Regions from separate parts of the Ruegeria sp. BHSC043 genome, predicted to be linked through region 1. Evidence: riboswitches for the same ligand, from Rfam matches in the RefSeq annotation. Region 1 holds a riboswitch; the other holds the start of a gene.

The links. Region 1 has a riboswitch for cobalamin ahead of AC2FMM_RS08935 (CbtB domain-containing protein). Riboswitches for the same ligand answer to the same signal wherever they lie in the genome.
Region 2: another riboswitch for cobalamin. It lies ahead of AC2FMM_RS16115 (hypothetical protein); the one in region 1 lies ahead of AC2FMM_RS08935 (CbtB domain-containing protein).

Annotation. Positions count from the first base shown of each region.
Region 1 is NZ_JBXWRS010000004.1:76,289-91,451, reverse strand. It holds gene AC2FMM_RS08985 (ABC transporter permease) at 1-1,179, opposite strand, end outside; gene AC2FMM_RS08980 (ABC transporter substrate-binding protein) at 1,180-2,205, opposite strand; gene AC2FMM_RS08975 (Na/Pi cotransporter family protein) at 2,299-3,960, opposite strand; gene AC2FMM_RS08970 (DeoR/GlpR family DNA-binding transcription regulator) at 4,128-4,943, shown strand; gene AC2FMM_RS08965 (CaiB/BaiF CoA transferase family protein) at 5,074-6,258, opposite strand; gene AC2FMM_RS08960 (thiamine pyrophosphate-binding protein) at 6,245-7,864, opposite strand; gene AC2FMM_RS08955 (DUF302 domain-containing protein) at 7,944-8,405, opposite strand; gene AC2FMM_RS08950 (DUF1636 family protein) at 8,550-8,894, shown strand; gene AC2FMM_RS08945 (hypothetical protein) at 8,882-9,376, opposite strand; gene AC2FMM_RS08940 (CbtA family protein) at 9,441-10,139, opposite strand; gene AC2FMM_RS08935 (CbtB domain-containing protein) at 10,144-10,314, opposite strand; cobalamin riboswitch at 10,350-10,558, opposite strand; gene cobF (precorrin-6A synthase (deacetylating)) at 10,603-11,346, opposite strand; gene cobA (uroporphyrinogen-III C-methyltransferase) at 11,339-12,067, opposite strand; gene AC2FMM_RS08920 (cobyrinic acid a,c-diamide synthase CobB) at 12,064-13,380, opposite strand; gene cobM (precorrin-4 C(11)-methyltransferase) at 13,373-14,167, opposite strand; gene AC2FMM_RS08910 (cobalamin biosynthesis protein) at 14,164-14,532, opposite strand; gene cbiE (precorrin-6y C5,15-methyltransferase (decarboxylating) subunit CbiE) at 14,529-15,163, opposite strand, start outside.
Region 2 is NZ_JBXWRS010000015.1:16,748-31,910, reverse strand. It holds gene AC2FMM_RS16160 (RiPP maturation radical SAM C-methyltransferase) at 1-110, shown strand, start outside; gene AC2FMM_RS16155 (type 1 glutamine amidotransferase domain-containing protein) at 173-856, opposite strand; gene curA (NADPH-dependent curcumin/dihydrocurcumin reductase) at 890-1,918, opposite strand; gene AC2FMM_RS16145 (organic hydroperoxide resistance protein) at 1,955-2,368, opposite strand; gene AC2FMM_RS16140 (TetR/AcrR family transcriptional regulator) at 2,430-3,020, opposite strand; gene recR (recombination mediator RecR) at 3,134-3,727, opposite strand; gene AC2FMM_RS16130 (YbaB/EbfC family nucleoid-associated protein) at 3,774-4,118, opposite strand; gene AC2FMM_RS16125 (DNA polymerase III subunit gamma/tau) at 4,205-5,959, opposite strand; gene AC2FMM_RS16120 (protein-tyrosine phosphatase family protein) at 6,115-6,618, shown strand; gene AC2FMM_RS16115 (hypothetical protein) at 6,622-7,029, opposite strand; cobalamin riboswitch at 7,117-7,331, opposite strand; gene AC2FMM_RS16110 (TetR/AcrR family transcriptional regulator) at 7,360-7,932, opposite strand; gene AC2FMM_RS16105 (alpha/beta hydrolase family protein) at 8,016-8,873, shown strand; RNA gene ffs (signal recognition particle sRNA small type) at 8,936-9,032, opposite strand; gene AC2FMM_RS16095 (bifunctional 2',3'-cyclic-nucleotide 2'-phosphodiesterase/3'-nucleotidase) at 9,073-10,992, opposite strand; gene nudC (NAD(+) diphosphatase) at 11,137-12,120, shown strand; gene AC2FMM_RS16085 (SRPBCC family protein) at 12,159-12,626, shown strand; gene AC2FMM_RS16080 (prephenate dehydratase) at 12,647-13,480, opposite strand; gene AC2FMM_RS16075 (c-type cytochrome) at 13,600-14,109, shown strand; gene AC2FMM_RS16070 (extracellular solute-binding protein) at 14,280-15,163, shown strand, end outside.

The DNA of each region.
Region 1 (15,163 bases):
GCCGCCAAGAACCAGCGGGTTGCCGAAATCGGCCATGCTCTCGATGAAGCCCAGCAAAAAGGCGTTCGCGAGGCCCGGTCGCATCAAGGGCAGCGAGACGGTTCTGAAGGTCTGCCACCGGTTGGCCCGCAAGGTCTGTGCGGCCTCCTCCATCGAGGGCGAGACACCCTCGACCACGCCGATCAGCACCAGGAAGGCGATGGGCGTGAAGGCAAGGGTCTGTGCGATCAGGATGCCGGGCATCCCGTACAGCCAGCGCGTGGGCTGGGTGCCGAACAGATCGGCGACGAAGCGCGTTATCGATCCGGACAGGCCGAACAGCAGGATCAGCGCCAGTCCGATCACGAAGGGCGGGGTGATGATAGGCAGCACCGTCAGGGCGCGCAGCGCTCGTTTGTAGCGAAAGCCCGACCGGGTGACGACCAGCGCGAAACACAGGCCCAACGCGGTGGTGAGCAGCCCGACCAGAACCGCCAGCACCAGCGAATTCCAGGCCGCACCGCATTTCGCGCCCCACAGGCACCCCAGCCCCCACAGCCGGTCGTCGAAGAATTTCGAGAAGAAGACCGCCACCGAATAGGCCCCGTCCTCGGTCACGAAGGCGGCAAACAGCATTCTGGCGATCGGGAAGAAGACAAAGGCGGTGACGATGGTGATGACGCCGCCGATGGCGCTGACGACGAACACGTCTCCGTTCACGGCGCCGCGCGCAGCGATCCCCTGGGTCAGCAAAAAAAGAAAGCTCGAGGCGCAGATCATCGCGCCATAGCCCATGCCGAACTGCCGGTCGCCCAGCTCTCCGAACAGGGCGGTCAGCCAGTCGAAGTAGAAACCGCGGATGCCGATGCCGAACCCCTGCGCGATCAGCCAGGCAAAGCCGAACGCCCCCGATAGGATCAGGATGCGGGCGTGCAGCGGGTCGGATTTCGGCCGGCCCAGCGCCAGCAGTGGCAAGGCGAGCGCAAGGACCATCGGCGCCAGCCAAAGCTTCTTGCCCTGTGCAATCAGAAAGGCCGCAGGGGCATAGTCGTCGTCAAACGGATAGCCATCGACCAGCCAGTGGAACGACCAGAAGCCGTCCTCGACCATGTACCACGGCAGCAGCCAATAGCCGACCCACCCGGCGGCGATCCAGAAGGTCAGCACCGAATGGGCCGTTTTTGTGGTGGAACGCGTCATTTACTGCGGCAGAACCGAAACCTCTTCGTCCCATTTCTGCAGCAGGCGTTTGCGTTCGTCGGACGAGCCGTATTTCTTGAAATCATAGTCGATCAGCTTGATCTGGCTCATGTCCGGCGCGCTGTCCGAGGTCTTGGCCGCCTTGTTCGACGGTACTTGGAAAGCGTTGACCTCGAGCGCCAGGTTCTGCGCCTCAGCGCTCAAGGCCCAGTCATAGAATTTCTTGGCTTCTTCGACGTTGCGGGCGCCGTCGATGATCGACATCGACCCGATCTCATAGCCGGTGCCTTCGCACGGGGCGACCACCTGGATGGGAAAGCCCGCCACGGCTTGTTTTACCGCGTCATGCATGAAGACGATCCCGATGGTCGTCTCGCCACGGGCCGCCGCCTTGATCGGGGCCGAGCCCGATTTGGTGTATTGATTGATGTTCTTGTGCAGGCCCTTCATGAAGTCGAACCCTTCGTCCTCGCCGAAGATCTGCACCATCGAGGCCAGCGTCGTGTAGGCGGTCCCCGACGAGTTCGGGTTCGCCATCTGGATATGGCCCTTGTATTCGGGCTTGAGCAGATCCTTCCAGCAGGACGGCTCGGCCAGGTTGTTGGCTGCCAGCAACTCGGTGTTGTAGCCATAGCCCAGCGCGCCCGAATAGATGCCGATCGTCCGGTTTTCGGCACTTTCGGCCTGCGCGAGCGCCCAGTCATGCAGCTGGTCGCGCATGGGCGAGAGATACTCCATCGTCAGGCCCTCTTCTGCGGCCTGCAAGTGCGGATCACCCGTACCGCCCCACCACACGTCGCCCTTGGGGTTGGACGCCTCGGCGCGGATCTGGGCAAAGGTCTCGCCCGAGGATTTGCGGGTCATGTTGACATCGATGCCGGTGGCGTCCTCGAAGCTGCGCGCCATCAACTGGCACCAGTCTTCCTGCGCCGAGCAGTACAGGGTCAGCTTGTCCGCGTAGGAGGCCGAGACCGAGGTGGTCAGGGCCACGAGTGAACCTGCGAATGTCAGTGTGAGTCGTTTCATGTCTTTCCTCCCAGTTGCATGTCGGTGGCCGGGTTGGCCGCCTCGTACTCGTCCTCACACGGTCTTGCGCCGCTTTGTTTCAGTCAGTTTCCTTCAGGATGCGCCTCCGATCTTGCGGGGGCGGGCCAGTCGGCTGCCCAGCAGATCACCGGTTTCCTCGGCGATCGGATAGGCCACGAAGGCGAGGGCCGCGTTCACCTGCTTGAGCAGGCGCAGTGTTTCCTGATGGATGTTCGTGGTTTCAATGCTGGCCGCCGCGCCGTTCTGCAGACGTTTCAGGTGCCGTTCCTGCAGGTTCTGTTCCTCGATCCGGATCCGGTCCTTCTCGGCCACCAACTGACGAGCGGCCTCGGCGTCGCCGGTTGTCAGAACGCTTAGCGCCAACTGGCCGTTCGTAACGACCTGATCGTGGAAATGTTCGATGTCGGCCAACCCTTCCTTGGAAAAGGTCAACGCTTCGTCGGCCAGTTTTTGCGCCACCGCCACCAGGTTGACCGCGAGCCGGTCGGCGGCCTCTTCCAGGTTGTTGGCCGTGGCCACAATGCCCAGCGATTTCTTTTCCTGCTCCGGCGTCAGGTCGTTTTCGCGCATGCGCGAGATGTAGATCTTGATGGCGAAGTGCATCCGGTCGACCTCGTCCTCGCGCAGCTGGATCACCCGGGCCAGTTCCGGATTCCAGTTCCGAAACAGTTGAACCACCGGCACAAGCATGGCCTGCACCGTTTCTGCCATACGCAGCAGCTCGCGCTGTGCGCAGGCCATTGCCAGGGGCGGGTGGTCGAGGGCGCCGGGATCCAGCGCCGAAACGCTTTCGGTGGTTGACGCCGCGTGGCGCGGCAGAAACCTGTCGACCAATGCAACCAGAGGTTCGGTCAGCGGCAGTGCGACCACCAGAAGGATGGCGTTCAGCAGGATATGCAGCAGGACAACCTGCTGGCCCGGCGCAGCAGTGAGCATGTCCATGTTCAGTATCCCGGCCAGCAGCAGTGTCAGGGCAACCAGCGTCAGACCCGCACGTGCCACGAGGTTCGACAGAACCACCAGCCTGGCCGGGCGCTCGTGTCCCCACAGCAGGGCTACCGGAATCACCGCTCCGCCCAGATTGGCCCCGATCACCAGTGCGGCCGCGACCGGGGCGGCGATCAGTCCCGATGCAGTGAAGGTTGCGAACGTCAGTACCGAGGCCAGGCTGGAATGCATCACCCAGGCCAGCAATGCGCCGATCACATAGGCGCTGAGCAGATCGTTCTCAAAATAGGCGGCAATGCTCTGGACGATCGGGTTGGCCCCGATCGACGCGGTGGCCTCGCGGATCATGCCAAGCGACAGCAGCACCAGGGCAAATCCGATCACGATGCGGCCGACCTGTTTGGTCTTGCGGCGCTGCGCCTTCAAGAAGGTGACCACGCCCGCAAGTAAGGCAAAGGGTATCACCGCCTCGACCGGCAGGAACAGAACCTGCGTCATCAAGGCCGAGCCCAACTCGGCCCCCAGAATCAAGGCCAGAGCCGATTGCGCCGCCAACATCCCCGATACGGCGAATCCTGCGCCGATCAGGGCCACCGCAGTCGCGCTTTGCATCAGCATGGCCGTCAGGCTGCCGCCAAGTGCGGCCGACAGCTTGCGTTCGGACAAGGTTTTCAGCCCACGCTTCAGTTCCGGCAGAAAGGCGCGTTCGATGCCCGTTCGGATCAGCCGGACTGACCACAACAGCAGCGCCACCGCCGCCGCGAGATGTGTGGCAAGTACGATCATGTGGAAGTCGCCCGCTTCAGTCTTTGGTGGCGCATTGTTGACCAACCGCGTTTGTATTCTCGAAGTTTGGCAAGTGTCACCACCGATTTGAGGGTTTTGCAACAAAATATTTGCAAAAATGCTGGAAAGCCCACAGTTTTGCCTTGTTGACCGGGCCGGAGTTAAAGATGTCAAACACCAAGGCAAAACAGAAAGACGCCAGGAAGGGAAAGGACCGGCTGAAGAAATCAGACCGGCGGCGCCAGATCCTGCTCGAGCTGAAATTGCGGCCGCATGTCCGGATCAGCGATTTGGCCCGCAGCTTCAACGTCTCGACCGAGACCGTCCGGCGGGATTTTGACGCCCTCGCCAAGGATGGCCTGCTGGCGCGCGCGCATGGCGGGGCCTCGACCGCGTCGCAAGGCCATTACCCCAGCCTTGACGAGCGTACGGCCGCCCGCGCCGCCGAGCGTACGCGTATCGGGGAAACGGCGGCTGAGCTGGTGCAGGAGGGCGACACGGTAATGATCGACTCCGGGTCAACAACGATTCAACTGGCCCGCGCTCTGGCGTTGCAGGGGCGGTCTTGTACGGTGATAACGAACTCGATTCCGGTCGCCGCAGCGCTGGGTGACAGCGCGGCCGACGTGATCCTCTGTCCGGGGGAATTCCTGCCGGCTGAATCGGCCGTGATCGGCGCCGATACGCTCGAGTATCTCTCGCGGTTCAATGTCGATCGCTGCCTGATCGGCGCGACGGGCCTGACCGACGAGGGGGTGTCAGAGGCGATCAGCGGCTTTGCGGCGATCAAGAGGACGATGCTGCAGCGCGCGGCCAACAGGCACCTGCTGATCGATGCGCAGAAATTCGGCTGCAAGGGTTTGGTCCGCGCCGGCGCGCTGGCCGATTTGGACAGCGTCGTGGTCGATACCGCGCCGACGGGGCCGCTGCGCGCGGCGCTCGACGCTGCAAACGTGGAAATCGTGTTGGCGGACTTTGGCTGAAACCGGCAAGCTCTGGTCCAAGAAGGGCCGCACAGAGCCGCGCCAAACTTCCGTTGTCCAACTTTGCGCCCAGTTCAGTGTGATCGTCGGGGCGATGGCCCCACATATGCCCGATCAAGGCAGTTCCTGGTCATGCCTCGAACGGGTCGTCCGCGTCCAGGACGGCTTGGGTATCCGCCCCAAAGGTCGGAGGTGCCGTTCGATAGGTCACGGGCGTGCGGGACAGCTTCAGCGGGTTTCCGATCAGATTGACGGGGGCGGAGCCGGCCTGCATGTTGATCTGCATCTGCCGCGCGGCCACCTGGTCCGAGGCAAAGACCTGATCCAGTGTCTGAACCGGGCCGACCGGCACTTTCAGCGCCTCGAGGCCATCGATGATGGCCTTGGTGTCCAGCCGCTGCAGCGCGGGCCGCAGAACCGCGTTCAGGGCATCGCGGTGTTCCAGCCGGGCCGGGTTGGTGGCGAACCGCGCATCGTCGGGTAGGTGATCGAGGTTCAGAAAGCCGCAGAAGCGCCGGAACTGGCTGTCATTTCCCACGGCCAGAATGACGTGGCCGTCGGCGGATTCATAAACATCGTAGGGCACGATGTTGGGGTGCCCATTGCCGCGCCGCTGTGGAACCTGGCCCGAGGTCAGATAATTCACGCCCTCGTTGATCAGCCATGCGATCTGGCTGTCGACCAGCGCGATGTCGATCTGCTGGCCTTCGCCGGTCTGATCCCGGTGGCGCAGCGCCGCCAGAATGCCAACGGTCGCGTACATGCCGCACATTACGTCGGCGATGCCCACGCCCACTTTCATAGGGGCTCCGTCCGGTTCGCCCGTCAGCGACATGATCCCGCCATAGCCCTGTGCCATCAGGTCATAGCCAGGCTTGGCCGCGTTCGGGCCGGTCTGGCCGTAGCCCGAGATCGAACAGTAGATCAGCCCCGGAAAGTCGCGCGAGAGGGTTTCATGGTCCAGCCCGTATTTGGCCAGCCCGCCGGGTTTGAAGTTTTCTATGAAGATGTCGGCATGGGAAGCCAGCCGCCGGATCTGTTCCTGCCCCTCTGGCGTGGCGATATCGATGGCGACGGACTTCTTGTTGCGGTTCGCGGCCATGAAATAGGCGCTCAGATCGGTCGGGTTGCCATCCGCATCGGTGACATAGGGCGGCCCCCACTGGCGGGTGTCGTCGCCCCCGGTGGCCGGATTTTCCACCTTGATCACGCTAGCGCCTAGATCGCCCAGCAGTTGCGTACAGGTCGGGCCGGCCAGAATGCGCGACAGATCCAGAACCTTGACGCCCTTCAGCGGTCCGTCAGATGCGGCCATCATAGCCTCCGCGGTCGATCTCGGCGGCGATCACGGTGAACGTGTCGGCGGCCATCGCGGCCTTCAGCGCCGCCCGCAGTTCGGCGCGGTTGCGTACGGTGTGGCCGTTTCCGCCGAACGCCCGGCCCATCGCGGCATAGTCATGCCGGTCGAAATCGACGCCCCGGTTGCCCATCTGGCGCTGGCGTTGTTTCAATTCGATCAGTGCCAGGCTGGCATCGACAAAGACCAGAAAGATCGGGTTTCCGCCCATTTCTGCGGCGGTCGACAACTCACCGGCCACCATCAGGAAACCGGCATCGCCGGAAAAACTGATCACCGGTCGGTCTGGTTCGGCCAGTTTCAAGCCGATCGCCATTGGAACGGCGCAACCCATCGTGCACAGCGCCGACGACTGGATCAGGCCGCGCGCTTCGGAGCATTGCCACATCTGGCTAAGGAGGATGCGGTGCGCGCCGCTGTCGGCGGTGGCCAGTGTTTCGGGGGGCAGGGTGTCGCGGGCCTCGGCGATCACGGCGGCGGGGCCCCAGTCGTCATCGGTCGGAAAGGCCGCAGCCAATGCGGCCTTGACCTGCGCCGGTTGGCCTTGGGGCCAAGTCGGTCGTGCAGGGTTGCCCTTGGCGATCGCCTCAAGCGTGGCGCCGGTATCGGCCACCAGGTTCAGCCCCGCCTGGTGCATGTAGTGGTCATTCGCCACGGCCGAGATGTCGATCACGCGTTTCTCGTCCGGGTCCCAGATCTCGCGCCAACCTGGGCGCATTTCGATCGGGTCGTAGCCCAGACACAGGATCAGGTCGGCCTGTTCGACCAGCGGCACAAGGAGCGCGTCGGCCAGGGGCGACAGGCCCGCACCGCCCAGGCACAGCGAGTGATCCTCGGGCACCACGCCCTTGGCCTTGTAGGTCGTGACGAACGGGATGCCGAAATGTTCCAGAAACGCCCGCACAACGCTGCGCGAGTCGTCATACAGCACGTCCAGCCCGATGATCGCCAGCGGACGCTCGGCCTCGGCCACCCAGCGGCGGGCCTTCTCGAGGCATGTCCCCTCGGGCGCGACGCGGGCGGCCCGGGTCAGCCGTCGGCGTTTGGTGACCGACACCCGGGTATCGGCGACGGAAATCGGCACGTCGATATGCACCGGTCCCGGTCGAGGCTGCGTGGCCAGCGACACGGCCTTGTCGGCGATGATGTCGGCGCCCTTGGCCGTCAGGGTGAACGTACCCTTGGTGATCGAGCGATAGACCTGCGCGTGATCCATGACCTGATGGGTATAGGTCAGCGCCTCGTCGGCATCGACGCAGCCGGTCAGCACGATCATCGGCACCCGATCCTGCAGCGCGTTGGCCACGACATTGATGCCGTTCATTGCCCCCGGCCCCAGAGTCGCCACCAGAATCGCTGGCGCGCCGTCGCGGTGGTGCACCGCCTCGGCCATGAAACCAGCGGAGTTTTCGTGCTTGGTCAGGTGAAAGGTGATCCCGGCCTGTTCCAGTGCATCGACCAGTGTCAACACCTCGCCTCCGGGCATGCCGAAGGCGTGGCGGCACCCGGCCTCGTACAGCCGTTGCGCCAGAAGGTCCGCAGCGCGGGGGGACAGGTCCTGCATCGAACAAGCTCCGTAAGTTCCGTTGCGCAGCAGATTGCGGAGGTTCCGGGCCGGCGCAAGCCGCATCACGTCAGTGTGACTAATTGACAGCCATCTCGGCGATGGCGGCGAACTTGGCGTCCAACTCTGCGGCGATCGCGGTCAGGGCGCCGGTGCCATCGGTGTAAGGGGTAAAGACCAGGCTGGGCGTCTTGTAGGACAGCGTAGCGGTTCCGTCCTCGTTTTCCGTGACATAGAGGCGGATCGGCGCCTCGATCATCGCGGGCACCGATTGTTCCAGAACCCGCACCGCATAGTCGTTGTTGAAGACGCCGATCACCCAGTTGCCCGGAATGGTGATGCCGCGCGCGGCGGCGGCCTTGGTCGGCCCGGCCTGGGTGACCACGGCCATCCCGTTTGCCTTGACCGCTGCGATCGTGTCGGCCACCAGCGCGTCATGGGCCTTGGCCGACGGGTGGACGGCCCAACCCGGCCGGGGTTCGATATCGGCCGCCAGCGCGGGAAGCGCCAGCAGGCCGAGGAAAAACACAAGATGTTTCATCGCGGGCTCTCCAAGTCGTGGTTGGCTCGAGTCTTGCCGAAATCACGGGCGCGTACAGTCACAATATCGTGGGTGGCGGGCTTGCGCCGGGGTTGCGAAACCCGCACAAGCGACAGTGTGAATCGGAAAAGGCAGGCGAGGGGCATGCGTGTTTTGATCTGCAGCAGCTGCGCGGGCGAGCGCGACCAGCCGGCCGAGCGACAGGCCGTATTGGAAGCCCTGCGCGCTGCGGGACTGGACGGGCAGGTCGCGATCGCCGAGCACGCCTGTTTCAGTGGCTGCAATGAACCGACCGTGGTGGCGATTCAGGGGGAAAGCTTGGCGTCTTACGTGTTTTCGGGGATCGATCCGGTTGCAGATGCCGATGACATTGCGGCGACCTGCCGGACCATTCTGAACAGCCCGAATGGCTGGATCGAGGACGCCCGGCCGTGCGGGCGGCTTCGCTTGTGTCTGCGGGCGCGGATCCCCGCGCTTCAGTCCACCTGAACCGTGACTGAGGCGCTGACAGGCACCCCATCCACGACCAGCGGGCTGTGGCTGTTGGCGTTCAGCGAGACCTCAATGGTGGCTTCGCCCTTGGGCAGGTCCGGAAGGTGCATCCAGTTACCATAAAGCCGCGCTAGCTTGACGCCGTTCACATAGACATGCGCATGGCCTTCGCCAGGCCTGTCCGCCAATGAGGCGTTCTCCGGAGAGAAGTGGAAGTTCTTTGGCACCACATGCAGGTTCCAACCCGCCATCGGGTCAGGGGTGACGGCGATCTCCAGCCCCGGCGCATCCGGTCCGGCGGGCAGGTCGATGGCGGTGCTGTGATCATGGGCCGTGGCCTCGACGTGATGGCCGCCGTGTTGAGCGGGGTCGGTATGGTCGTGACCGTCGAAGGTGACGCCGTTGGCTGCGGCCAGCACGAACCCGGCGCCCCCGCCAAAGACCAGACCGATCGCAAATAGTGCAAGCGAGCGTGTCATCTTGTTTCCTTGAAAAGCAGATGATCCGCCAGTTGGTCGCCGGCGGATCGTGGGATTTCGGGGATCAGGCCGCGGCTTCGACGCGCTTGCCCTCGCTTTGCCAGAAATACCCGGAAAAAGCACCCAGCAGCACCCAGGCCGCAAGACCCACGCCGAAGGCGCGCGCGGCGAACAGGGCCCCGATCTCGGTCGGAACCGGCCCGGTGAACACGTCGGGTTCCGGCGCGCCGATCAGGTGCGGGGCCATCAGCAGCACGGCCGCGACCAGATAGCTGACGATGTTGCCACCAAAGGCGATCAGCCACAGCGCCACCACGGCAGCCGCGACGGTTGCCCACCACCAGATTTGCCGCGCGAACACATCGGCTGCGGCTACGCCCGGAACCTCGGGGGCCAGGGTGAAACCCGGCGCCAGATGAAAGGCGATGAAACCGGCCAGGCCCCACAACACGCCCGTGCGCCCGTCAACCGGGTGGCCCAGCGCCTCGGCCAGCGACATCAGGGCGACCAAAACCAGCGCATAGCCGGTATAGGTCAGCATGGTGAACACCACGCTCAGCCCGTCGCGGGTCAGGTCCGAGAACATGCTCGGCAGCTCGGGATGGGCCGACACGGCCTCGGCCCCGAAATGCACCAACTCCCCGGACTCATAGAGTTCAGCGTGCAGCAACACGGGCTGCACGAATAGCAACTGCAGCAGGGCGACGATCAACCCGGCTGCGGCACCAGCGAACAACGCGCTGGTCAGAATGCGGCTGAACATTGGTTTAGTGGCAGGGGAAGCCGGTTGCGTGGCGCACGTCATGGGCGGCGTCATGCAGCGCCGATGCCTGAACGTGACCGGCCACGGTGATGATCCCCAGGCCCAAGGCCGCCGCGAACACTGCCGAAAGCATGCCGGCGCGTACCGTTGATGCGGTTTGCGTTTGTGTCGTCATTTTCTGTCCTCCTGTGCCGCCGCACCCGACGGCCGGTGTTTCATTGTTCGCCTGGCAGGTCTCCTGGCTTGCGGGTCAGCGCCTCTGTTCGCCTTCCCCCCGAACGGATCGGGAGTGGCAGGTTGAACAGGGCTCACCGCTTACAGTCGCGGGGGCGGCTTTGGATTTGACCTGCGCGCAGGCCGCACCAAATTCCCTCTTAGCATCCGGATGTCTCCGGCAGGACCAGACCCGACCATTTAGACGTGAATGCCGCTTTGGCGCAATCGCCATTTGCGACCTTTCGCGTCAAATCCCGCGCTTTTTGAGGACATAGATATCCATGATCCACCCGTGCCGGGCGCGGGCTTCGGTGCGCGTGCGCAGAATCTCGTCGGTCACATCGGCCAGTGGACCCTTGATCAGGATCTGCTCGGGCATACCCACGTAAGCCCCCCACCAGATGTCAAAATCGGCCATGTTCAGCGTCTGGAACGAACACGCGCCATCCAGCATCACCGCAACCGTATGCGCGTCTCTGGGCCAGCCCTCGTCGCGGATGCGCCGGCCGGTGGTGACCAGATAAGGCGCGCCGATCTCGTTGATGGGCATGGCATGGGCCGCCGTCAGCGCCTGCAGCGCCGTGATGCCTGGGATCACGGTGGTGTTTGGCTGCGGGTCCAGCCGCGCCGCGATTCGCAGCGAACTGTCATAGAGCGACGGGTCGCCCCAGATCAGCAGGGCGACGGTGCGTGCCTCGGGGTGCCGAGCCATCGCCTCCTGCCAGCGCAGGGCGATTGCGTCGTGCCATTCATCCACGCCGCGCAGGTAGCCGTCCTGTGACCGGCGCTCGGGGATGTCGAAATAGGCAATTTGGGGCGGTGCGTCGGTGACCTTTCGGATGATTTCCTCGCGCACCCCCGCCAGATCGGCCTTGTTGACGCCCTTACGCGGGATCAGGATCAGATCGGCCGCGCGGATCGCCTGCGCGCCCTGAAGCGTCACATGATCGGGGTTGCCGGTGCCGATCCCGATCAAGACCAGATCAATCATCGTCGCTCTCCGCCAGCGGGCCATAGAGGATCAGCGCCGGCGCGGTACCGATCTCGGAGTTTAGGCGCTCGGCCAGTGCACCGACGGTGGACCGGTGCAGCGACTGCTGAGGCGTCGAAACCGATTCTGCCATCAGCGCAGGGGTGTCCAGCGGCAGCCCATGCGTGTGCAGAACTCGTGCCAGCAGGGGAAAGGTGCGCTTGCCCATGAACACCACCGTCGTCGCGCCCGGGTCGGCCAGCGCGGGCAGGTTCAGGTCCTCGGGCAGCTTGCCGCTGACATCGTGGCCGGTGACGAATTGCACCCGCCGCGCGGTCAGCCGGCGAGTCAGCGGGATGCCCGCCGCCGCGGCCGCGGCAATCGCCGAGGGGATGCCCGGAATGATCTCGTATGCGATCCCGGCGGCGCGCAGGGCTACCAGTTCCTCTTCGAGCCGCCCGAACAGGCCGCCATCGCCCGATTTCAGCCGCACGATCCGTTGGCCGGTCTGGGCGTACTCCACCAGTAGGCGGCTGACGTGGTCCTGCTTGGGCGAGGGCCGCCCGGCGCGCTTACCCACGCCCACAAGGTCGGCCTCTTTGCGCGCATGGCTCAGGATCGGCCCGCTGCTGAGATCGTCGAACAGCACCGCGTCGGCCTTTTGCAGCCGGTCCACGGCTTTGAGGGTCAACAACTCCGGGTCGCCGGGACCGGACCCGATGAAGGAAACGAAACCGCTCATGCGCTGGCCTCTGCGATCAGATGGAAGAACGTACCGGTGACATGTCCGCGACGCGATCCGGTCTGCGGACCTTCGGCGCCTTCGGCGTCAAAAACCCGTGCCAAGGGCGCGTCGGGCTGCTCGACGATCGAGGAATAGTGGAACTCGTGCCCCCGCAGCGCGGTTCCAGCAGAGAACCCGGGCATGTCGGCCAGCAACTCGGCCCGGCGATAGCCTAGGTTGAATTTGCGCTTTTCGTACGAAGTGACCAGGCCCAGCAGCCCGGCCATCCGGTGGCGGGTGCCGTCCTTGTCGATCAGCCCTTGTCCCAAGGCCATGTAGCCGCCGCATTCGCCATGCACGGGCCGCGTTTCGGCATGTTTGCGCAAGCCGGTCAGGAACCGCTCTGCCGCAGCCAGGGTTCCGGCGTGCAGTTCGGGGTACCCGCCGGGCAACCAGACCAGATCGGTATCCGGGGCCGGCGCCTCGTCCGCCAGAGGGGAGAACGGCAGGATCTCGGCCCCGGCCGCCCGCCAGCCTTCCAGAAGATGCGGGTAGGTAAAGGAAAACGCCGCGTCCTGGGCCAACGCGATCCGTTGCGCCGGAGGGCGCGGCAGCGCGGCCGACGACGGCCCCATCGGGCCCGAGGAGGCCGCCCGCTTGATCGCCTCCAGATCCACATGTTCGCGCAGAAAGGCCGCGTATCCGGAAATCGCGCTTTCCAGATCGGGGTGCTCGACCGCCTGGATGAGACCCAGATGCCGCTCGGGCAGGGTCAGGTCGCCGCGCCGGGGCAAAACGCCCAGAACCGGCAGGCCCGCGCGCTCCATCCCAAGACGGGTCAGGCGTTCGTGGCGCTGGCTGGCGCAGCGGTTCAGGATCACGCCAGCAAAGGGCAGGTCGGGGTTGTACATCCGAAACCCCAGCGCCGTGGCCGCAGCCGACTGAGCCTGGCCACCCACATCCAGCACCAGTACCACCGGCCAGCCCATGCGCAGCGCGGTCTCGGCGCTGGACCCATGGCCCAGCTCGCCCGGCTTTGCTACCCCGTCGAACAGTCCCATCGACCCTTCGGCCACCACGATGTCGGCGCCTTTGGCCTGCGCTGCAATCGCGCCCAGTAATGGCGCGCCCATCGCCCAGCTGTCCAGGTTGAACGAGGCCCGCCCCGCCGCCGCCCGGTGAAAGGCCGGGTCGATGTAGTCGGGACCGCTCTTGAAGGGTTGCACGGTCAGCCCGTCCTCGGCCAGCGCGCGCAGCAGGCCCAGCATCACCGTGGTCTTGCCCGTCCCCGAGGATGGGGCCGAGATCAGCAGTCCGGGCGGGTTAGTCATCTCCGTGACTCCAGCTCGACCACGGGCTGTCGGCGCTTTGTGGGCGGTAACGGCGGTCATAGGTCTTTGAATACAAACAGCTTTCGTCGAATCCTTCACCGGCCAGCGCCGGCCCGACCAGGATCAGCGCGGTGCGCGAGATGCTCTCGTCCAGCGATTCCTTCAGCGTGCCCAGGGTGGCGCGGACGATCCGCTCGTCCGGCCAGCTGGCGCGGTACACCACGGCCACGGGGCAATCGGCGCCATATGCGGGGGTCAGGTCAGCCACTACCTTGTCCAGATTGCCGATCGACAGGTGGATGGCCAGTGTGGCGCCAGTGCCGGCGAAGTTTTCCAGCGTTTCGCCCTCGGGCATGGACGAGGCGCGCCCCGGGGTCCGCGTCAGCACCACCGATTGTGCCAGCCCGGGCAGGGTCAGTTCGGTGCCCAAAGCGGCCGCGGCGGCGGCAAAGGACGGAACGCCGGGGGTCACGCTGACGGGAATGCCCATCTGTTTCAGGCGTCGGATCTGTTCGCCCATCGCCGACCAGACCGACAGGTCGCCCGAATGCAGGCGGGCCACGTCCTGACCGGCGTCATGGGCGGTTTTGATTTCAGCCATGATCTGATCCAGATCCATCGGCGCGGTGTTCACGATGCGCGCGCCTTCGGGGCAGTGCGCCAGGATCTCCTCGGGCACAAGCGATCCGGCATACAGGCACACCGGGCAAGCGGCGATGATGTCGCGACCGCGCAGGGTCAGAAGGTCGGCGGCGCCCGGTCCGGCGCCGATGAAATGAACGGTCATGTCTGTCCTCCGATGGCGACCGCGCAGGTGGCAAGCCGGTCGTCCGAGATCTGTCGGGGTGAAAGCAGCCGCGCGCCCGGTCCGGCGGCGGCAAGGGCGGAAGCTTCGGCCACGCTGCCGGTGCCATGACTGGCGCGGCTGCGGGGCGAGCAGGTGAGGGTGCGTTGCCCGGCCAGATCGGCCGGGTCCGCGAAATGCAGGGGCAGGGCGCAGGCGGCGGCAAATTCGGCCAGCGCCGGATGGCCGGCCTTGTCGGCGGCGGTGGCCAGCGCGTCCACCGCCTGCCCGGCAGTGGCGCGGTCGAACGCGGCGCGCAGGCTGGCGCAGGTCGCGGTGGACGAAAACCCAAGCCCGGCCACGATCATAGGGTCACGCTCCACTGAACGACCGGATAGGCCGATTTCCAGCCACGCCGCGGGCCGAGGTCGCCGGCCTGCGCCAGCTCGATCCGCAGCAGGTCGCCGCCCAGCTTGGCGTGCCATCGGCTCAGCACTGCTTCGCTTTCCAATGTCACGGCGTTGGCCACCAGCCGGGTGCCCGAGGGCAGGTTGGCCGCAAGCCAGTCCAGCAGCGCGTCGCTCAGCCCGCCGCCGATGAACACCACGTCAGGCAAGGGTAGGCCGTCCAGCGCGTCAGGCGCCCGGCCATGGATGATCTGCAACCGATCCTGTCCCAGCGCGTCGGCATTGGCGCGGATGCGCGCGGCGCGGTCTGCACGCGGCTCGATCGTGGTGGCGGTCAGGGACGGGTCGCACATCAGCCACTCGATGCCGATCGAGCCGCTGCCGCCGCCGATGTCCCACAGATGCTCGCCCCGAGCGGGCGCCAGCGCCGACAGGGTCAGCGCGCGCACCGGCCGTTTGGTGATCTGCCCATCGGTTTCGAAGATCTCGTCGGGTTTGCCCGAGGCCAACGGTAGCGCACGCCCGTCGCCCGAAACCTCGAGCGCAACGCAGACCGGATGCCCGAACGAACCCAGCAGGGCTTCGGTCAGGG
Region 2 (15,163 bases), on a different contig from region 1:
ATATTCGCGCAACGCCCCAACACGCCTTCGCCGCACAACGACCGCAGGAATTCGCGCCCGAGAGCCGCTCGGCACCAGCTCCCGGTCCGACGGTCCCGCAGCACGGCTAAGGCAGGGTTGCCCGACGAATGCCCGCCCCCGCAGCGCATTTGCCGCAGGGGCGGTGCTCCGGTCAGTTTCCGTTCAACAGGGTCAGGACGGCTTGGGCGGCCCCCACGGATGAGGCCGGGTTCTGGCCCGTGACAAGGCGCCCGTCGCTCACCGTCAACGGGGCCCAATCGTCGGCTTTTTCGTAATGCCCGCCATTGGCCTTCAACATGTCCTCGAGCAGGAAGGGTACGATGTCGGTCAGTCCCACGGCCGCCTCTTCGGAATTCGAGAACCCGGTGACGCGGCGTCCCGAGACCAGCGGCTTCCCGTCTTGGGCGGTGGTGTGCCTGAAGACCGCAGGCGCGTGGCAGACGGCGCCGACCGGGCGATCCGTCGCGACGAAGGTTTCGATCAGGCGCTTACTGTCCGCGTCTTCGGCCAGGTCCCACAGCGGGCCGTGGCCGCCCGGATAGAAGATTGCGTCAAAGCCTTCGGCGTCGATTTCCGACAGGCGCCGGGTCGATGCCAGCTGGGCCTGCGCGTCCGTGTCTGCCGCAAAACGCCGGGTGGCATCGGTCTGCGCGGCGTCTTCGTCGCTGGCCGGGTCGATGGGCGGTTGCCCGCCCTTGGGCGAGGCCAACACGATCTCGGCCCCGGCATCCTTGAACACGTAATAGGGGGCCGCGAACTCTTCCAGCCAAAAGCCGGTCTTGCGGCCCGTGTCGCCGAGTTGGTCATGAGACGTCAGAACCATGAGGATCTTCATTGCTTTTCCTTTCGTTTGGCTTGTCTGAAGCTGTCAGTCTTGCGCAACGCGGATCACGCTTTTGCCGAAATTCTCGCCCCGCAGCAGGCCGATCAGCGCCTTGGGGGCGTTTTCCAGCCCGTCGATCATTTCCTCGCGGTACTTGACGCGGCCGGAATTGACCCAGTCACCCATCTGAGCCGCGAAGTCGGGGTAGAGGTGGCCGAAATCCTCGAAGATGATGAACCCCTGCACCGTGATCCGCTTGCGCAGGACCTGACCCAGAAACCAGTTCATCCGGTCCGGCCCTTCGGGCAGCGCGGTGGCGTTGTATTGCGATACCAGCCCGCACACAGGGATGCGGCTTTTGGGGTTGAGGTTTGGGATCACCGCGTCCAGCACCTTGCCGCCGACATTCTCAAAATAGATGTCGATGCCGTTCGGAACGGCCTGGCCGAGCTGCTCGGCGAAATCAGGGGCCTTGTGGTCGATGCAGGCGTCGAAACCCAGCTCGTCCACCGCATGGGCGCATTTCTCGGAGCCACCGGCCACACCAACGACGCGGCAGCCCAGAATCTTGCCGATCTGGCCGACCGTGGCCCCGACCGGCCCGGTCGCCGCGGCGACCACGATGGTCTCACCGGGTTTCGGCGCGCCGATCTGCGTCAGGCCGGCCCAGGCCGTAAAGCCGGGCATGCCCAGCACCCCAAGCGCCCAGGACGGATGCGAGGGCGCCTGGCCTAGGTTCAGCACGCCCTCGCCGACCGACAGAGCATAGTCCTGCCAGCCATTGAAGCTGAGCACCCAGTCACCTTCGGAAAACCCGTCGATCTTCGAGGAGACCACGCGCGCCACGGTGCCGCCCACCATGACCCCGCCGATCTCGACCGGCGGTGCATAGGAGGGGGCGTCGCTCATGCGTCCGCGCATATAGGGGTCCAGCGACAGGTAAACCGTGCGCAGCAGCATCTGCCCCTCGGCCGGTTCGGGGATATCCGTTTCGACCATGCGCAGCGTATTGGTGTCGGGTTCGCCCTTGGGGCGTTCGGCCAGAACGATCTGGCGGTTCCTGGTGTCAGACATGTCGTGTCGGTCCTTTGGATTGCGTTGAGTGCGTGATCACGCGTTGGTATCGACATGCAGGCGCACGTCGATATTTCCGCGTGTGGCGTGGGAATATGGGCAGACCTGATGCGTCGCCTCGACCAGCTTGCGGGCGCCTTCATCGGACAGCCCGGGCAGATGCGCGGTGATGTCGAGGTCCAGCCCATAGCCACCATCCGACCGCTGCCCCAAACTGACCGCCACCGTGGTGCTGGCGCCGGTTGCATCCAGCCCCAGCGATTTCGCCATCAAATCCATGGCGCTGTCGAAACAGGCGGCATAGCCAAGGGCAAAAAGCTGTTCGGGGTTGTGGCCGTCGGCCTGAGAACCCGGACGCACCATCGGAATCGACAACGAGCCGTCATCCAGCGCGGTCACCCCCGACCGGCCACCGGTGGCCGTTGCGGATGTTTTGTAGAGAATTTTCATGGGCAGGCTCCTGTTTTCGGCTTTCTAATAGACCGGTCGTCTAGTATCTGGTCAAAATTTTTTACATGGGGCGTATCGCGGATACGGTTGATTTCATGGCCGATTCCAGCGGCTCGACCGATCCGGAGAGGCCAGCGACCAGGCTAGCGCCGAGCCACTGGTGATAGATCGCGCGCGCAGTCAGTGCCGGGTCCTCGAGCCGGGCCACCGAACCTTCGGCGATGCCGTCGCGCAGGGTCTGGGTCAGGGCCTCGACGATGCCGTCCACGGCGTTTTGCAGAACACCGCTCATGCTGTCTGACAGGTCCGAAACCTCGGCCGCAAGCTTGACGACCAGGCAGCGCTCTTCGGGGTTTTGCCCGGTCTGTTTGCGGATCCAGCCCTGGAAATAGGCAAGGAATCGATCATGCGCGTTCAGCGAGGGGTTGTTCAGCGTGTCCGCCAGCCCTTGTCGGTAATCGTCGGCAAAACTTTCTAGAAGCGCGCAGCCATAATCCTCTTTCGAGGCGAAGTAATGGTAGAACGAGCCCTTGGGAACTCCGGCCTCTTTCAGCAGGTCGCTCAGGCCGACGCCGACAAACCCACGCTCGGCGGTCAGCCGGCGGCCCACGGCCAGAATCTGTTTCCGGGTATCCTTGCGTTGCGTGCTCATGGGTCACGAGATGGCAGTTAATAGACCGGTCGTCTAGTGGGTTGACGGATGAAAATCCAGATGACGTAACGTCGGGTCATCGCCCACGAAGAAAGTGCACGGATTTCGAAGCCTTACAGTTCCTTCCGCGCCCGCAGCGCTGCGGTGATCGTCCCGTCATCCAGATAATCCAACTCGCCCCCGATCGGCACGCCCTGCGCCAGCGAGGTCAGGCGGACCTGTCCTTCCAGCTGATCTGCGATGTAATGGGCCGTGGTCTGCCCGTCGACGGTGGCGTTCAGGGCCAGAATCACTTCGGTGATGTTTTCGGCAGTCACCCGGTCGCGCAGGCGGGGGATGCGCAGGTCATCCGGGCCGACGCCGTCCAGTGCCGAGAGCGTTCCGCCCAGCACATGGTAGCGGCCTTTGAATACCCCTGCGCGTTCCATCGCCCACAGGTCGGCCACGTCTTCGACCACGCACAGCTCTCCGGTGGCGCGCTCTTCGGAATTGCAGATGTCGCAGATGTCGGTGGTGCCCACGTTGCCGCAGTTCAGGCATTCGCGCGCGGTGGCGGCGACCTGCTGCATGGCGTCCGACAACGGCGTCAGCAGCAGGGCGCGTTTGCGGATCAGGTGCAGCACCGCCCGCCGGGCCGAGCGCGGCCCCAGCCCCGGCAGCTTGGCCATCAGGTCGATCAGGGCGTCGATGTCACTGTTCGAACTCATGGCCTTTCCTGCGTGGCTTTGGCGGCGGGGGTTTGAGGGGCGAAGATTAGAACGGCAGCTTGATGTCCGCCGGCAGACCCATGCTTTCGGTCAGCTTGGTCATTTCTTCCTGCGACCGCTCGGCCGCCTTGGTCTGCGCATCCTTGATGGCGGCAAGGATCAGGTCCTCGACCACTTCTTTGTCGTCGCTGTTGAAGATCGACGGGTCGATGTCCAGACCTTTCAGCTCGCCCTTGGCCGAGGCCGTGGCCTTGACCAAGCCCGCGCCGGATTCGCCGACGACCATGATGGTGTTCAGATCTTCCTGCATCTGCGCCATCTTGGTCTGCAGTTCCTGCGCGGATTTCATCATCTTGGCCATGTCGCCCAGACCGCCGAGTCCTTTGAGCATCTGTATGTCTCCTGTCATTCGAATTGCGGCCTAAATACGGGCCGTCTGCGTCCTTCACAAGGGCAGCGCGCCTTCTGCGCGGGTGATTAGTCTTCCTCGAATGGATCCCATTCGTCCTCGACCTCGGGCAGGGCTTCGGTTTCGACCTTGGCCGCGCGGTCCTGAGGGGTTTCGATCCGGGTGATGCGGGCCTTGGGGAATTGTGTCAGAACCGCCTGAACCAAAGGGTGTTCTTCGGCCTTGGCCTTCAGCGCCAGCTCGGCCGCGTCGCGCAGTTCGGCGATGGTGGGCGCGTCCCCGTCCGAGACGATCGAGACCGCCCAGCGATTGCCGGTCCAGCGCTGCAGCGCGGACCCGAGCCGCGCGGCCAGGTCGGTGGGGGCCTTTTCGGTGGGCGTGAACTCGATCCGTCCCGGCTGGTACGAGACGAGGCGGACGCCGTTTTCGACCTCGACCAGCAGTTTTACGTCGCGGTTGGCGCGGATCAGTTCGACCACATGCTCGAAAGTTGGATAACGCGCCAGCGCGGTCTGCACGTCCTGGGCCAACGCCGCCGTCGGCGCGCCGCCCACGCCACGCGGGGCTGGCGCATGGGCCGAGGCCGTCGCGGTCACGGGCGGGGCGCTGTTTCCGGCGTCCGGAACGCCGCCCCCCGGCCCGCCGACGGGCGGTGGAGGGCTGTCCTGAAGGCGCTTGATCAACTCTTCCGGGCTGGGCAGATCGGCCACATGGGTCAGGCGGATCACCGCCATTTCCGCGGCCATCATCGCGTTGGGGGCGGCCGAGACTTCCTCGAGCGCCTTCAGCAGCATCTGCCACATCCGGGTCAGCACCCGCATCGGCAACGCCTCGGCCATCTGCTGTCCGCGGGTGCGCTCATCGGGTGAGACGGTCGGATCTTCTGCCGCGTCAGGGGTGATCTTCACCACCGAGACCCAATGGGTGATTTCGGCCAGATCGCGCAGCACTGCCAGCGGGTCGGCGCCCTCGGCATATTGCGCACCCAGTTCGGTCAGGGCCCCGGCCGCATCGCCACGCAGGATCATGTCCATCAGGTCAAGAACGCGGCCCCGGTCGGCCAGCCCCAGCATCGCGCGCACCTGGTCGGCGGTGGTTTCGCCGGCGCCATGGCTGATCGCCTGATCCAGCAGCGAGGTCGCATCCCGGGCCGAGCCTTCGGCGGCGCGGGTGATCAAGGCCAGCGCGTCATCCGAGATTTCCGCGCCCTCGGCGGTGGCGATCTTGCGCAGCAGGCCGATCATCACCTCGGGCTCGATCCGACGCAGGTCGAACCGTTGGCAGCGCGACAGCACGGTGACCGGAACCTTGCGGATCTCGGTCGTGGCAAAGATGAACTTCACATGCTCGGGTGGCTCTTCCAGCGTTTTCAGCAGCGCGTTGAAAGCACTGGTCGACAGCATGTGGACTTCGTCGATGATATAGATCTTGTACCGCGCGCTGGCGGCGCGATAGCGCACGCTGTCGATGATCTCGCGGATGTCGTTCACGCCGGTGCGGCTGGCGGCGTCCATTTCCAGCACGTCCACATGGCGACCTTCCATGATGGCCACGCAATGCTCGCACTGGCCGCAGGGTTCGGTCGTTGGTCCGCCATTGCCGTCGGGGCCGATACAGTTCATGCCCTTGGCGATGATCCGGGCCGTGGTTGTCTTGCCGGTGCCACGGATGCCGGTCATGATGAAGGCCTGCGCGATCCGGTCCGCTTCGAACGCGTTTTTCAGCGTGCGCACCATGGCATCCTGACCGACCAGGTCGGCAAAGGTTTCCGGGCGGTATTTTCGGGCGAGAACCTGATAGGCGGGGCTGGACTGTGTGGTCATGTCTGCTCTGACGGATTCGTACTGACGATGCAGGGTAGAGTTCCCGGTGCCCCGCGTCCACAGCGCCGGTGCAGGTTTTTCGCTTTGGCGGTGGCGCTGGTTGGGCCATACTGGACCAATAGTTTCAGTGATGCGTTTCCCGAGGGGTGGTTTCGATGTCCAATCTGGTTGTTCATGCCCTGCAGGTCGGGGGCGGTTCGCTTGCCCTGACCTCGATACCCGGCGGAGGCGGCGACTACCGCGGCGACCTGGACCTGATCGGGGGCTGGGCGCCGGGTCTTGTGATCTCGATGACGACCCTGGCCGAGATGGTCGCCGTGGGGGCGGGAGATTTCGGATCGGACATCCAAGGGCGTGCTAGCCGCTGGGCGCATATGCCGGTCGCCGATTTTTCGGCGCCGGGGGATGACTTTGACGGCCAGTGGCCGCCAGTCAGCGCCGCCGCCCGCCATGCGCTGAGCGGCGGCGGGCGAGTTCTGGTGCATTGCCGGGGGGGCTGTGGACGATCCGGCATGGCCGTTCTGCGCCTGATGATCGAATGTGGCGAAGCCCCGGAACCGGCGCTCAAACGCCTGCGGGCCGTTCGCCCCTGCGCCGTGGAAACCGAGGCGCAGTTGCTCTGGGCCGTGGCGCCGGCTTGGGTTGCTACCCCGGACTGACCGTCAGATGACTGCCGGCAAGGCGTGTTCCGCCAGGGTGGTGGGATCGAGCGCGACCGCCTGCAGCATCGCGCAGGGTGACGTGTCCAGCCCCTGCGCGGGGCAGGCATCGGCCTGATCATTGAACATCAGGTCGGCATAGGCGTCCAGGCTTTGCGTATCTGCCCCTGCGCGTGCGCCGCAATACACCCGGATCAGGTCGGCGCGAGCGTCAAAGCGGGCCATGCAGCCCGGCGTGCAATGGGTCAGTTCGCTGCTGCCTTCCACCCGGAAATCGGGCGAGGTTGCCGCGTCGGCCGCCGCGACCGCCTGCGCGACCGACCGGGCCAGATGCGCCAGCGCTGGGCAGGTCCTGCCCGTGCGTTGGCAGACGGTTGCGGAAAATTCGTGCGTGTTGGTCTTCCAGATCATGATGCGCCCTCCGCGCGCTGGGCGGGGCGGACCGGGGCGGACAGCCGATTTCACGGCCAGACCCTGCCCGGACACCCCGTCCGAGTTTCGGTTTCACGTTTGATGGCAGGTCTCCTGACTTGCGGGTCGTTGCTTTGCCGACCTTCCCAACCTTGCGGTCAGTGGTATCTCGGCATCGCTCTCCGCCTACAGTTGCGGGGGCAGTCCCGGCATTGGCCCGTTCCGATTGTCCCGGGGGGGCCGCACCGTGTTCCCTTTTCATCCCGGCTGAAGGCGCGGGAACCATCACCCAATCGCTAGCGGTCAGGGTCGGGCCGAGTCAAGCCGCATTCAGTCGCGCGGCTGGAACCGGTCCCACGGGACATGCTCGGGCAACCGGCGCAGCACATTCGAATCCCGACGCGCGCGCGCCAGTTGCCAACCGCCCTGCATCATGATGAACAGGGTGTCGGCCGCCATGTCAGGATGCGCGACGCCGAACCGTTCCGCGTGGCCGCGCACCTCGTCGATCCAGCTTTCGTACAGCCGGTCGGCATGGTCGCGGAAGGCCCGGTTGTCGGGGCTTTCGAACAGGGTGGCGGCGATCGGGCAGGTCTCCCATTGCGGCGAGGTGTCGAACAGTTTCGCGATCTTGTGGCAAAGGGTGGTGACCCCTGCGCGGAAATCCTGCGCGTCGTTGAACGCCGCCGCGATCATGTCGCGCATCCCGTCCGAAGCCCAGCTGGCCGCAGCGAGGGCAAGATCCTGCTTTCCCTTTGGAAAATGGTGGTACAGCGAGCCTTTGGGCGCCCGAGCCTCGGTCAGGATCTCGGTCAGGCCGACACCGTTGTAGCCCGAGCGCTGGAACAGCCGGGCGGCGGTCTGGGTCAGGCGATCGCGGGTGTTTTGCGGACGTCGGGTCATCTTGCACGCATCTTGACAGGGCTGGACCGATCGGTCCAGATGCAATGATTAGACCAATCGGTCCAGAGCGCTTGGAGGCATGGATGTTGGATTCGCAGCAGACCGTGAAAGTCGAGGATTTCGAGTTTTCGGCGAGCGAGGCAAACCTGTCGGCGCAGCTCTATGCACCGATGGCCAGGCCGGAAATCGCTGTCGTACTGAACGGGGCAACCGGCGTGCCGCGGGACTACTACCAGCATTTCGCGCGGTGGCTGGCCGCTGAACGGGGCATGGCCTGCTTGACCTATGACTATCGCGATTTCGGGACATCTCTGAAACGGCGCCTGAAAGACTCGGATGCCACTATGGCCGATTGGGCGCTGAAGGACATGCCGGCGGCGCAGGCCGAGATGCGGCGGCGCTATCCCGATGCCAAGCTTTGGGTCATCGGTCATTCGGTTGGCGGGATGCTGGGGCCGCTTCAGCCCGGGATCGACCGGATCGACCGGATGATTTGCGTGTGTTCGGGGCTGGTGACCCTGGCCGATCATCCCTGGCCCTACAAAGGGTTGGCGAGCCTGTTTTGGTATGGTCATGTGCCGCCTCTGGTGCGTCTGCTGGGCTATCTGCCGGGGCGGATGCTTGGGTTCGGGTCCGACCTGCCATCCGGGGTCTATTGGCAGTGGCGGAAGTGGTGTACGTCACCCGACAGCTATCTGCCGGAACTGGGCGACACGCTTCCGCCGGCCGATTGGGGCCGAATGACGACCCCGGTGGACGTCATCGCCCTGGAGGATGATCAGACGGTTCCGCCGCCGGCGGTCTGGCGGCTGGCCGAGCTGTACGGGCCTGCGGCGCGGCGCCATCTATTGGCCCCGGCCGCCTTCGGCCTGCGCGAGGTCGGCCATATCGGCGCCTTCGCTCGGCGCAGCCGCGCAATCTGGCCGCGGCTGGTTGCCTGACGACCAGTCCGGCGGTCCTGCATCAGGGAATGATCGGAAAACAGTGTGCCGTGACGGCATCAAGTGAGAGGTTGGACAGCGACCCAAGCGGGGCTCGTTGTGGCTGCTTCCTTCCGGACCTGACCAGGTTGGCGAGGCGCTTGCCCGCGCCAACCTCTCGACCGCCGATATAGGCATCACGCAGGCGCTTGGCAACCCGTCACGGCCACAGCCGGATCCGGAGAAAGCCCTGGTCGTCCAACCCAAGCGGCTCGGGGCTGAAAGCGGCCAGTTCATCCAGGTATTTCTCGGCGCCCGGTCCGGTGCGCAGCACGGCCGCACGCCCGTGGAAACCGGTCAGGGAAAAGCTGGCCGGAGCATCTTCGAGCGGATCGCGTTCCAGCGCTCCGGACAGGTAATCCCGGACGATCGCGCGGATATTCATGCGCGGCATCTGGATCGCCGGACTTTGCCGCAGGATCGGGAAATTGCCACCGCCATTGGCCCGATAGTTGTTGACGGCCACGACATAGGCCTGTTCCGGCGTGACCGGGGTGCCGTGATGGCAAAGGTTTCGTATCCGCCCATTCTCGTTACCGGTCCGGTGTCCGCCAAGGTCGAAACGCGGCGGGCATGACGGATCGATTTCGTAGGTCACCCCGTGCAGGACGTCAAAATTGTGCCCGGTCGCCTGCGGGTCTATCAGGTCTGCTTCGCGGGCGCCGTCGATTTGCCGGTAGACTGCTGCCGACATTTCCAGCCAATCCCGCAACTGCGCACCGGTAACGACGACCGCCCGCAACTCATTGGGAAACACATGCAGATCCGACACGTGGCGCAGGAACACGTCGCCCCGCGGAACATCGGTGAAATGGCGTGGCCCGGCCCGACCCCCGAATTTGGACGGTGCTACGCTCGACAGCAGCGGAAGGTTTTCCAACTTCGACTCTTTCAGAACCGGCCGCAGCGCTGCGGCTTGGGCGGCGGCGACCAAGGTCAGGCCGCGATCCAGCCCGCAGAAAGTGAAATAGCTGTGCATGGCCTGCTCCGTCCGCCCGACCGGCGATGCCGCACGGCGGCGTGTCCGTGCGTGTCCGGTTTGGAACACTTGCATCATCTCGGGGTCTTCGGGCACAGGCCCCGCATCCGGCTGCGCAGGCTGAACAGAGCGAAGTCGGCCGGATTTCGCGACGATTTTCCACCTTGTCGCATCTCGCTCCAGCGTCAGTTCGATCACGCCCAGATGCGTTCCGGCGGTTCCGGGCATGACCACGGGCTTGCCGTGGATCAGACCGTTTTGCAGGTCCATGCTGGCCACCGGGTCCGGGACGTCTGCGGGAAACAGCATGTGCGTGTGCCCGGCCACGATGGCATCCACGCCGGCCAGAGCCGCCAGCTGGACCACCACGTTTTCGGACATGGGGGCAGGTTCGGCGTCACCAAGGCCGGAATGGGCAAGGGCAATCACCAGGTCACAGCCGCGGTCGCGCAGTTCGGCAATGCAGGTCCGGGCGGTGGAAATCGAATCGGCGACCTCGACCTGCCCGTCCAGATGGTGCGCTTCCCACCGGGCCGTCTGCGGCGGCAGGATCGAAAAAACGCCGACGCGCAGCGGAACCTCTTGGCCGCCAACCCGCATCCGACGTGTTAGTACGACCCAGGGCTGCCAGGCCTGCGCCCGTCCAATGCGCCGGAGATTGCCGCACAGCACCGGAAACGGCGCGTGTTCGACGATGGCTTCCAGAACGGGCAGCCCGAAGCTGAAATCGTGGTTGCCAAGCGCGATTGCGTCATAGCCCAGTTTCTCGAAAGCCGACAACAGCGGATGCTGAGGGCCGGGCTGGTCGGCGGCCCAATCACCCAGCAATGTGCCTTGCAGCGCGTCGCCGTTGTCGAACAGCAGCACTTCGGCGCCCGACTGCCGGGCCTCTTGCCGGGCGACGCGGATCAGGCTGGCCGTGCGGGTCAGCCCGATGGCCTGGTCCGGCTGGTCGGCGTAATAGTCGAAGCTGGTCAGATTCATGTGCAGGTCCGTCGTCGCCAGGATGCGAAGGACGGATTGGATCGCTTGGCCATGCGCTTGGTGCGCCAAGGTTTTTGTTTTCAACTGCTCTGCTTTTGTGCGTTGTTTTAAATGCATGTTCGCCGAAAGGTAGAATATCCGTTTATTTGTCGGGCATCCATGTGTCTTTTTTGCAGGCGGTGCCGAACGGCGGCCTTGGCTTGGGCATTGCGCTGGGCCGACAGTCGTGGCAGCCCTTGAGCCAATCGCAGGAGCATGGACATGAAACGGGCAGAGCAGGTTACATTCGGCGGATCGGGGCTGCACCGTGCCGCTGATATTCGCGCCAACGGCGAAGAACTGGAGGCGGTCCGCAGGGACCCGATGTCGCGCTGCCTGTTGCTGTGGCGGGGCAAGATCTTGGTGCAGGGCGGCGATCTGGATCAGCTGGCCTGGGTGCCGATGACCCACGCTCTGGTGCAGAGCGGCCCCGGGGGTGCCGTCGAACAGCCCGTTTTCATGGGGAAGTCCGACGCGGGCGCGCCCTTGTTTGCCGCCGACATATCCGATTGGCCGGCCGACGGGCTGGACTTGTCTGGAGTCGGGGCCTTTGTCGATCGCTCCGAGCAGCAGCATCCGAACCTGCCCACCGGTCATGTCTTTGCCGAGCTGCGTCGCATCATGACCCGTCTGTCGCCCCGCGATGCCGAAATCGCCGCGACGGCGAAGGCGGTGATCGGCTGGCACGAAACCCATCGGTTCTGCGCCCGGTGCGGAACCCGCAGCGCCCCGGCACAGGGCGGCTGGCAGCGGGCCTGCCCCGAATGCGGCGCCCAGCACTTCCCGCGCACTGATCCGGTGGTCATCATGCTGGTCACCTTTGGCGACGCAGTGCTGATGGGGCGCTCGCCCGGCTGGCCCGAGGGGATGTATTCACTGTTGGCCGGATTCGTCGAACCGGGCGAAACGCTCGAGGCCGCCGTGCGACGCGAGGTCATGGAAGAAGCCGGCGTGCCGGTCGGTGCGGTCAGCTATCTGGCCAGCCAGCCCTGGCCGTTTCCAGCTTCGCTGATGTTTGGATGTGCGGCACAGGCCCTGTCGCAGCGGCTGATGATCGATCCGGTCGAGATCGAAGACGCGATCTGGGTGTCGCGCGCTGACATGATGCAGGCCTTTGCCGGGGAACACCCGCGGTTGATGCCGGCGCGAAAAGGCGCGATCGCGCATTTTCTTCTGCGCAACTGGCTTGCGGATACACTGGACTAGCGAGACACTGGCAAAAATACCGAACGATCAAGGCGTACATGCAGTTTTCGGCACAGGAAGACATTCAGGTCCCCATCTCGGACGTTTTCGAGATGGTCGCGGATTTCGGGCGTTTCGAACGCATGGCGCTGCGGCGTGGGATCGAGGTGCGGCGGACCTTCGATACGCCTTCCCCCGGGGTCGGCGCCTGTTGGGATGCCGAATTCAAGGTGCGCGGTCGAACGCGCCGCATGTCGGTCGAACTGGCCGAGTTCGAACGCCCGTCGCTGATGCGGTTCGTGGCCGCGGGTAAGGGCATGACCAGCCTGACCACGGTCGAGTTGCTGCCGCTGTCGCAGCGGCACACGAGGTTGTCCATCGAAATGTCGCTGGCCGCCCAGACTTTGCCCGCACGGCTGTTGCTGCAATCGTTCAAGCTGGGAAAAACTCGGTTTCGCCGCCAGTTCCAGTTGCGGCTGGGTGATTTCGCCCGCGAAATGGAAACCCGGTACGCGCACGGGGGCTGACGGCGCCCGGCCGCAAGTCGCTAGCCCCGAGGCCGCGCGGCGGGATAGACCCCCAGTATTTCGACATTCGTGGTGAAATGCTGCAACTCGTCCATCGCCAACTGCACGTTGCGGTCGTCGGGATGGCCGACGATGTCGGCATAGAATTGCGTCGCCGTGAAGGAACCGTCGACCATGTAGCTTTCCAGCTTGGTCATGTTGATGCCGTTCGTCGCGAACCCGCCAAGCGCCTTGTACAGCGCCGCCGGGATGTTGCGGACCTGGAAGACGAAGCTGGTGATCATGCCATGCGCGCCCCGGCGCGTCTCGTCCACTTCGCGCGACATGACAAGGAACCGGGTGGTGTTGTCGTCATTGTCCTCGATATGCCGAGCCAGAACGTTCAGCCCATAGATCTCGCCCGCCAGTTCGCTGGCAAGGGCTGCCGAGTGTTTGTCTCCGGCCTCGGCAACCTCGCGCGCGGCGCGGGCATTGTCGGGGCTGACCCGGCCCCGGATGCCGTGTTCCTGCAGAAAGCCCGCGCATTGCGGCAGCAGGACCAGGTGCGAATGCGCCTCGGTAATGTCTTCAAGCGTTGCGCCGGGGACCGCCAGAAGGTTGATGTGCACACGCACGAAGGCTTCGTCGATAATGTGCAGCCCGCTGTGCGGCAGCAGACGGTGGATGTCGGCGACACGGCCATAGGTGGTGTTCTCGACCGGCAGCATCGCCAGATCGGCCTGGCCCGACCGGACCGATTCGATCACGTCCTCGAAGGTGCGGCAGGGCAGGGGCTCCATGTCGGCGCGGGCCATGCGGCAGGCTTCGTGGCTGTAGGCGCCGGGTTCGCCCTGAAATGCGATGCGATTGGTCATTTGGTCGATTCCGTGCAACAAGTTACAGAATTGGGCGTTTGGTCGCGGTGTCTATACCTTGCCTCTTGCAAGGGGAAGCCTTAGACACCCCGCAGACAGCTGAAATGGACTCGCGATCAATGTTTGACACGATGACAGTTACCAAGGCCGCAGCCGGCCTGTTCGGTGCCTTTCTTTTCTTCCTCCTGGCGAAATGGGGGGCTGACGTTCTGTATAGCACGGACGCGCATGGTGAAATGGCCGCCTATGTGATCGAAACGGAAAGCGCCGGCGAAAGCGCTGACGGCGAAGAAGTGGTCTTTGCCGATCTGCTGGCCGCGGCCGATCCTGAAAAGGGAGCCAAGGTGTTCCGCAAGTGCTCGGCCTGCCACAAGCTCGAGAAGGGCGCGAACGGCACCGGCCCGTACCTGTACGCCGTCGTGAACCGTCCGATCGCATCGGCCGAAGGGTTCGGCGGGTATTCCGCCGCGATGCAGTCGCATGGCGGCAACTGGACGCCCGAGGAACTGGATGCCTTCCTGGCCAACCCGAAAGGCTATATCCAAGGCACTTCGATGAGCTTTGCGGGCCTGAAAAAACCTGAAGACCGTGCCGATCTGATCGCCTATCTGCAGACGATCGGCGGCTGATTGGTCAGGGTCCGTGACTTGCGAAAGCCGCTGCCGATGTGCAGCGGCTTTTTTCGTCTCAACAAATCTTCACAAAGCGCTCACGCAGTCTAAACTTGCAACTGCCATCGCTGGCCCGTTAGCTAGCGTGGACAGACATGGAACCGAGACGAACGCGAAGGATGACCTGCATGAAACCCGTTTTACCTGGCGCGCGTGTACTGAGTATTCGGCATTGGGCGTCAGCGTTGGGGCTTTCGGCGGCGATCATGGCGCTGCAGACAGTGCCGGGCGTGGCAGATGAGGGCGACATCATCCGCAGCCACGGGTATTCGTATTTCGGCAACCTGGACTATCCGGCCGACTATGCGCATCTGAACTATGTGAACCCCGATGCGCCCAAGGGGGGCGAGCTGTCGCTGGCGGCGTCGGGGACGTTTGATTCGCTCAACCCCTATTCCCGCAAGGGGCGGGCCGGTGCGTTGACCACGTTGCAATACGACCGGTTGATCGACAGTTCGGATGACAGCATTGGCCAGTATTACGGCGTGCTGGCCGAAAGTCTGGAATATGACGCCGACCGCAACTGGGTCATCTTCCATCTGCGCCCCGAGGCGACCTTCTGGGACGGCACACCGGTCACGGCCGAGGATGTCGTCTACAGCCACCGCCTGTTCATCGAGCAGGGCCTGCCATCCTATGCGCAGGCCGTGGGCCGCATGGTCACTGGCGCCGAAGCTCTGGACACCCACACGGTGAAATTCACCTTCAATCCTGAATTGACCGCCCGCAGCCGTATCGAGACGGTGGGGTCCACCCCGGTGTTTTCGAAGGCCTGGTTCGAGGCCGACCCGTCGCGTCGCCTGGACGAGCCGCGGCTTGAGGTCGCCGTGGGGTCGGGACCCTACAAGCTGGACAGCTACGACATCAACCGGCGCATCGTCTACAAGCGACGCGACGACTATTGGGGCAAGGACCTGCCGTTCAACAAAGGGCGGTTCAACTATGACAGCATCCGGGTCGAGTATTTTGCGGATCAGACCGCGGCCTTCGAGGCGTTCAAGGCCGGCGAATA